Regions from separate parts of the Shimazuella sp. NTD248 genome, predicted to be linked through region 1. Evidence: predicted binding sites of a transcription regulator. Region 1 holds the regulator's gene; the other holds the start of a gene.
The links. Region 1 encodes CtsR, which represses protease genes until heat stress. Its sites were predicted from a motif close to ATGGTCAATAAAGGTCAAACA; they were not measured.

Region 1 (3,422 bases):
ATATGTTCCGTGCCGACATACGTATGACCGAGTTTACGAGCTTCATCCATAGATAACTCGATTACTTTTTTCGCTCTTGGTGTATAAGCGATACTTGTTGGCTGACCGCTTCCGCGTCCAATAAGTGTTTCTACTTCTTTTTGAATTTTTTCCATGCCAAGCCCAAGTGCAACCAATGCTTTAGCTGCAATGCCATCCCCTTCACGGATCAGTCCCAACAGAATATGTTCCGTACCAATATTGGTATGACCGAGACGAACTGCTTCTTCTTGTGCTAAAGAAAGCACTTTTTGTGCTCGTTCAGTAAATCGTCCGAACATCATATCGCTTCACCTCTTCTATTTATCTTTTTACTCTCTTTCCATTCCAATTCTTTCCCGAATTAAGTCAGCTCGGCGAACATCTCGTTCTTCCGCACCTAATTTTTCACCTGCATATTGCTGTAAAAATCCTGGCTGGATCAATACCATTAATTCATTCATCACAGATGACGGAACTCCTGTCAACAAGCCCAAATCAATCCCCAAGCGAACATCAGATAGACGTCTCATCGCCTCTTTGGAGTCAATAATTCGGGCATGAGCTAGTATTCCAAAAGAACGGTTAACTCTATCTTCCAATTGGATCGAAGACATACCGAGCAATCTATCGCGAGCCTGTTTTTCATGATCGATCATTTGGCGTACTACGCCTTGCAATTTATCGATAATTTCCTCTTCCGACTGACCAAGTGTCACTTGGTTGGATACTTGGTACAAGTTGCCTAACGCTTCGCTTCCTTCTCCATAAATCCCTCGTACTGCTAAGCCCACTTGGGTAATTGCAGGAATAAATCGATTTAATTGCCCAGTCATCGCTAAAGCTGGCAAGTGGATCATCACGGATGCACGAATTCCAGTACCAACATTAGTAGGACAGCTGGTTAAATATCCACACTGTTCATCAAAAGCAAAAGTCACATGCTTTTCTAACCAATCATCTATTTGAGATGCCAACTTCCAAGCCTTCTCTAACTGAAAACCAGGAAATAAGCATTGAATTCGTATATGATCTTCTTCATTCACCATAATACTGACAGACTCATCTTGACTAAAGAGAACTGCTCCAGATGTAGATTCCTCTGCCAAGTGAGGACTAATCAAGTGTTTTTCTACCAAAACTCGCTTTTGAAGTTCGGTCAAGTCTGCCATTTCAATCAGTTCCGCATTCTCCAAAATCTCTGGAATATCATCTTTGGTCAATGCTTCTTTAATGAGATGAGTCACTTCTTCCAATTGGGAGGCGGTACTGAGCATCGGAAATGGCATTTGCGCTAAGTTACGTGCTATGCGAACTCTGCTGGAGAAGATCACATCAGACTCAGCACCTTTTACCTTCATCCATCCACTCACAGCATTTTCAAGAAATTGATTTAACGACATTTCTTATTGCCTCCTTACTCCGAGAGCCGTTCCTGTAGCGAACGAATTTGGTCTCGAAGTTGTGCTGCCTTTTCGAACTCCTCCAACTCTATTGATCGAACGAGTTGTTCACGAAGTTTTTCTAGATCTTTTTTGATTTTTAGTTCGCCTTTTGTACGTTCTGGAAACTTACCATGGTGAGTGGTAGACCCATGAATACGACGAAGAAGCGGATCTAAACGATCACGAAACGTTTCAAAGCAATCGCTACAGCCAAACCGCCCTATTTTACTGAATTGATTATACGTTAACCCACATGTCGCACATCTTGGAACGGTCTGCTGTGCAATATTGGGAGATTCACTTGATACCATATCAAAGTTTAATAATCCAGATAACAGATTATGAAACGAGAAGCCATTGTCAAATCCAGGCATATACTCGCCTTTTTCCTGTGCACAAACCTCACATAAGTGAGCTTCTGTCTTTTCTCCATTTACGATCTTCGTATAATGGAGGGTTGCTGGACGTTTTCCACACTCAGGACAAAGCAAGTTCATCTACCTCCTAACTTTCCAAACAGAATGGAGATCATCGATCGCAACATACGGGCCCTTACCTCATCGCGAATAGGAAGTGGCAGTTGGAGTGTTTCCCGGGAAATAATGCTTTTGATCAGAACTGCTTCACGCTCGGTCAACAGCTTATCTCCCACTAAACGACTGAGAACATGCTCTGCCGTCAGTTGAGGGATCGACTCTCCGATATGAAGCAATAGATCAGCAAAATACTCCTTTTGGGACTGAAGTCTCACGCGGCGAATGCGAATAAACCCGCCTCCACCTCGTTTACTCTCTACCAAATATCCTTTTTCGACGGTAAATCTGGTACTGATCACATAATTGATTTGCGAAGGAACGCATTGAAACTCATCGGCTAATTCACTTCGCTTGATCTCTACCATCCCGCTGTCACTTGCTGCTAGCATCTGTTGTAGATATTTTTCGATGATGTCCGAAATATTCCCCACACGGACACCCCCTTGCTGACTTTGACTAACTTTGACCTTACGATATTATTATACACCAACTATCCAAAATGGCAATGCTTTTTCTTATTTTGGGTCTATTTTTTGACAAATATACAAAAAAAGCTAACCCGCTCGGGTTAACTCGTTTTTCCATCATCTATATAAAAGTTCATTATTATTCGCACGGGGGCAGCAGATTGCTCGAAAGCGATCAGCGCCCCCCCTCCGGCAATAAGCCGGAGGGGTTTGACCGTGTGCGTGCGATGTGAGGAGTTGCGGTTCCTAGGCAGCAACCTTTACAGCGTCGAGGTACTCGTCCACCTGATCCCGGTTGACCCGGCCGACCTTCTCCAACTTCTGGATCTGCTCCCCGGTGAGGGTCGGGTCCTTCTGCTCGAATCGCTTCTGGAAGTAGGAGTAGTACCTCTTCAGCGCCTCATTCTGCCGGCCGGTGAGGGTTCGGTCCTTCTGCTCGTTCCGCTTCAGGAGACCGGCGTAGTACTTCTCCAGTGCATCGACCTGATCCTCCGAGAGGATCAGGTCGTTCTTCTCGGTCCTCTTCAGAACCTCGAAGAAGTACTGTTCCAGCGACTCGATCTGCTGCTCCGACGAGCCGCCCTTAAGTTCCTCCAAGAGATAGAAGTAGTACTGCTCCTCCCTTGCTCCGTTGATCCGCCCGCTCCTCCTCAGCGAGCTGATCTGCTCGTAGGTGAGGGTCGGGTCGTTCTTCTCGAACCGCTCCATCAGGGGCAGCTCGGGACGGGCCTTGGGCTGGCGCGCTTCCTTGGGCATTTCCAGGGAAGAAGCGGACTTCTCCCTGATCGCCAACAGTTCCTGCAGGTACTCGTTGTCCTCAAAGAGCCGCCGGTCAGCAGGAGTGAACTCTTCTTCCTCACCATCGAGAATCATCCTCGCGGCCTGCAAAGTGTGATTCCCTTCAATCTCCGCGTACTCCTCCTCGGTCAGCTCCCTGTACCTGATCTCCGCCAGAT
Region 2 (3,422 bases), on a different contig from region 1:
CTGCCGATGCGGTGGACATAGCTCTCAGGCTCTTGAGGGATATCGAAGTTATAGACATGGGTTACTCCTGAGATATCGAGTCCGCGAGCAGCGACGTCTGTGGCGACCATGATATCGATTGTACCCTCTTTAAAACGGCGTACAACCGTATCACGGCGAGTTTGGTTGAGGTCACCATGCAGTCCTTCCGCAGCATAACCTCGCTTGCTCAACGCCTCAGTAAGTTCGTCTACGCGTTTTTTGGTACGTCCAAAGATGATGGCTAGTTCTGGAGATTGGATGTCGAGCAGGTTACATAAAACATCAAACTTTTGCTTAGGAGCAAGTTCAATAAAAGATTGCTCGATGTTTGGCATGGTAACTTCTTTTGCTTTTACTTTTACTTGCATAGGGTCAATCATAAATTTATTCGCCAATTTGCGAATTTGTTCAGGCATGGTAGCAGAGAAAAGCAAGGTTTGTCTCTCAGATGGTGCTTGATCCAAAATAGCCTCAATATCTTCGATGAAGCCCATATTTAGCATTTCGTCTGCTTCATCCAACACAACGATCTGGATATTTTGCAGGCGAATGGTTTTTCGACGAAGATGGTCTTGTAGTCTACCTGGTGTACCGACGATAACTTGAGGTCGTTTTTTTAGTGCTCTGATTTGGCGGTCAATATCTTGGCCGCCATAAACAGGTAATGCGCGAACGCGTTTAAATTGACCGATTCGATTTAATTCCTCAGCAACTTGAATAGCGAGTTCTCTGGTAGGTGCGATGACCAAAGCTTGAATACTTTCATCATGTGTATCGATGCGCTCGACAAGAGGTATTCCAAACGCTGCGGTTTTTCCTGTTCCGGTTTGTGCTTGCCCGATAAGGTCTTGGCCTGAAAGAGTGATAGGAATGGTTTCTGCTTGGATGTCGGTAGCTTCTTCATAACCCATTTGACTGATGGCTTGCAGAAGCTGTGGGCTTAATCCTAGCTCGGAAAAAGGTTTCAATGTGTTTAAAACTCCTTTAATTAATTTGTGGTTGTTTCTCTTATTATTTGTATAAAATCTCATCCTATGTTGCAGGATGCAAGAATCTAACTCCAGATGAGCAAATCCGCTGATCCGCTTCGCGTGAAGGGACCCCGGAACGTGTCTTCCGCGTCTTGTTGTAAAGAATACATGGGACGCTACAGCCAAGCATAGAGAGACTAGGAGCAAAGCGGCCTAGCGAGCATTTTGCTCTTGTTTGAGGTGTATATCTTCGCTGGGAATGATTTATATCTATATCTGCTCAAGTAGAGAATCTAATCTTTTAATCCCGCAAAAAATCCACCCGTCAGGGTGGATTTCGATTCATCTTATTTGTCCATCTTATTTCTTTTCGATCACTTTGTCAATCAATCCGTACTCTAAAGCTTCCTCAGCGCTCATAAAATTATCGCGGTCGGTATCTTTTGCGATTCGTTCGATGGGTTGTCCGGTAAATGTGGAGTACAAATGATTTAGTTTATCGCGCATTTTAATGATACGTTTTGCTCGAATTTCAATATCAGATGCTTGACCTTGTGCACCGCCGAGTGGTTGGTGGATCATTACTTCACTGTTTGGCAGGGCAAATCGTTTTCCTTTTGCTCCTGCTGCAAGCAAGAAAGAACCCATGGACGCTGCAATCCCAATACAGTTGGTTTCAACATCAGGCTGAATAAACTGCATGGTATCATAAATTGCCATTCCAGCAGTAATGGAGCCGCCTGGAGAATTGATATATAAGTGTATATCTTTTTCTGGGTCTTCTGCTGCTAAGAATAGCAACTGAGCAACAATCACATTTGCTACATCATCATCGATAGCACTACCAAGTAAGATAATACGATCTTTGAGAAGTCGAGAGTATATATCATAGGAGCGCTCACCACGGTTTGTTTGTTCAACTACCATTGGTATTAGGTTGTTCATCATGTTCGTCTCCTCCATATGTAGGAAATATTTTGTTCACAGGACTATCATACCTCATTGGTCAAAAAAGGTCAAATATTTTTCAGAGGGGGAATTTCTGCATAAAATCTTGTGTTGAAGTTTATCTTAATAAAATCGTATTATGTTCTTATATATTCAAATGTTTTTATTTCAATAAAAATGAATAAATGATCGTGTTATCCCTTGAAATCATACTATGAAATTTAATTTACCTCATATAGTTGACTTATCAACAATATGGAGTTATACTCTGTTTATAGTTGATAAGTCAACTAATAACCAGCCACATCATAGTACTACAAATGTAGTAACAGGTACAAAATACTATCTATGGTGTAAACAGAAGGGTGAGAGATTATATGATTAGTGGAGCATTTCCTTATCAAAAAAAGCATCAACAAGTTTTCGATTTAGAGATGGCATATGTGGAAGTAGGTAGTGGTAATCCAATCGTTTTCTTGCATGGCAATCCAGCATCTTCCTATCTCTGGAGAAATATTATTCCTTATGCGCAAGAATATGGACGATGTATTGCCCCAGATCTAATCGGAATGGGAGATTCGGAAAAATTAACTGAAAGTGATCCAGATTCATATACCTTTGTCGAGCATCGAAAATACCTAGATGAGCTTCTCAATAAACTTGGAATTCATAAAAATATCATCTTCGTGGTACACGATTGGGGTTCAGCTTTGGGCTTTGATTGGGCACGACGTCATCCTGGTGCGGTAGATGGCATTGTGTACATGGAGGCGATTATCAAACCCCGCAGCTGGAGCGAGATTCCAGAACAGGGGCGCAAAATTTTTCAGGCATTGAGATCTTCAGAAGGAGAAAAAATGGTACTGGAACAAAACTCTTTTCTCAATGTCAATCTTCCGGTTGGTATCTTGCGTGAGTTGACAGAGGAAGAAGTGGCTCAATATCACCGACCTTTTACAGAAGCAGGGGAAGGACGTCGTCCGATGTTATCTTGGGCGCGGCAATTGCCCTTTGATGGTAATCCAGCGGATGTGACAGAGATAGTCACCGCTTATGGTGATTGGTTAGCACAGAGTTCTGTTCCTAAATTATTCATCCATACAGAACCTGGAACAACTCCACAGTCTCATGTAGATTTTTGCCGCAGCTGGCCTGAACAGACAGAAATCACAGTAGCAGGGCGGCACTATCCAATGGAGGATGCTCCTGATGAGATTGGAACAGCGCTTGCAGCTTGGTTGGAAAAGTTGAAATAAAGATTTTTGATAGCTGGTTAATTCTCCAAAAAGAATTAACCAGCTTTTTTCAAATGTAAAGATAAGATGCTTAAATTACTAGAACGGTTGCATCAATAGACAGTTATTTTCATTTTTTATATAATGAAATCAACCATTCGTTGAGCCCCAATTGTGGGGGAAGGAAGGCAATCATGCGTCCCTCTCGCTCCATCGAGAAAATCGCAGCTCGTCTGGCCATCCTGTG

Region 2: clpP (ATP-dependent Clp endopeptidase proteolytic subunit ClpP) is a predicted target of CtsR. The motif match lies at 1,995-2,015, and genes of this name have one in related genera.

The regions. Positions count from the first base shown of each region.
Region 1 covers NZ_JCAJZT010000009.1:80,945-84,366, forward strand. The annotation lists gene AC5WOE_RS17520 (ATP-dependent Clp protease ATP-binding subunit) at 1-323, opposite strand, end outside; gene mcsB (protein-arginine kinase McsB) at 351-1,421, opposite strand; gene mcsA (protein-arginine kinase activator protein McsA) at 1,436-1,954, opposite strand; gene AC5WOE_RS17535 (CtsR family transcriptional regulator) at 1,957-2,430, opposite strand; gene AC5WOE_RS17540 (hypothetical protein) at 2,713-3,422, opposite strand, start outside.
Region 2 covers NZ_JCAJZT010000001.1:837,552-840,973, reverse strand. The annotation lists gene cshA (degradosome RNA helicase CshA) at 1-989, opposite strand, end outside; gene clpP (ATP-dependent Clp endopeptidase proteolytic subunit ClpP) at 1,353-1,940, opposite strand; gene AC5WOE_RS04475 (haloalkane dehalogenase) at 2,318-3,196, shown strand; gene AC5WOE_RS04470 (hypothetical protein) at 3,370-3,422, shown strand, end outside.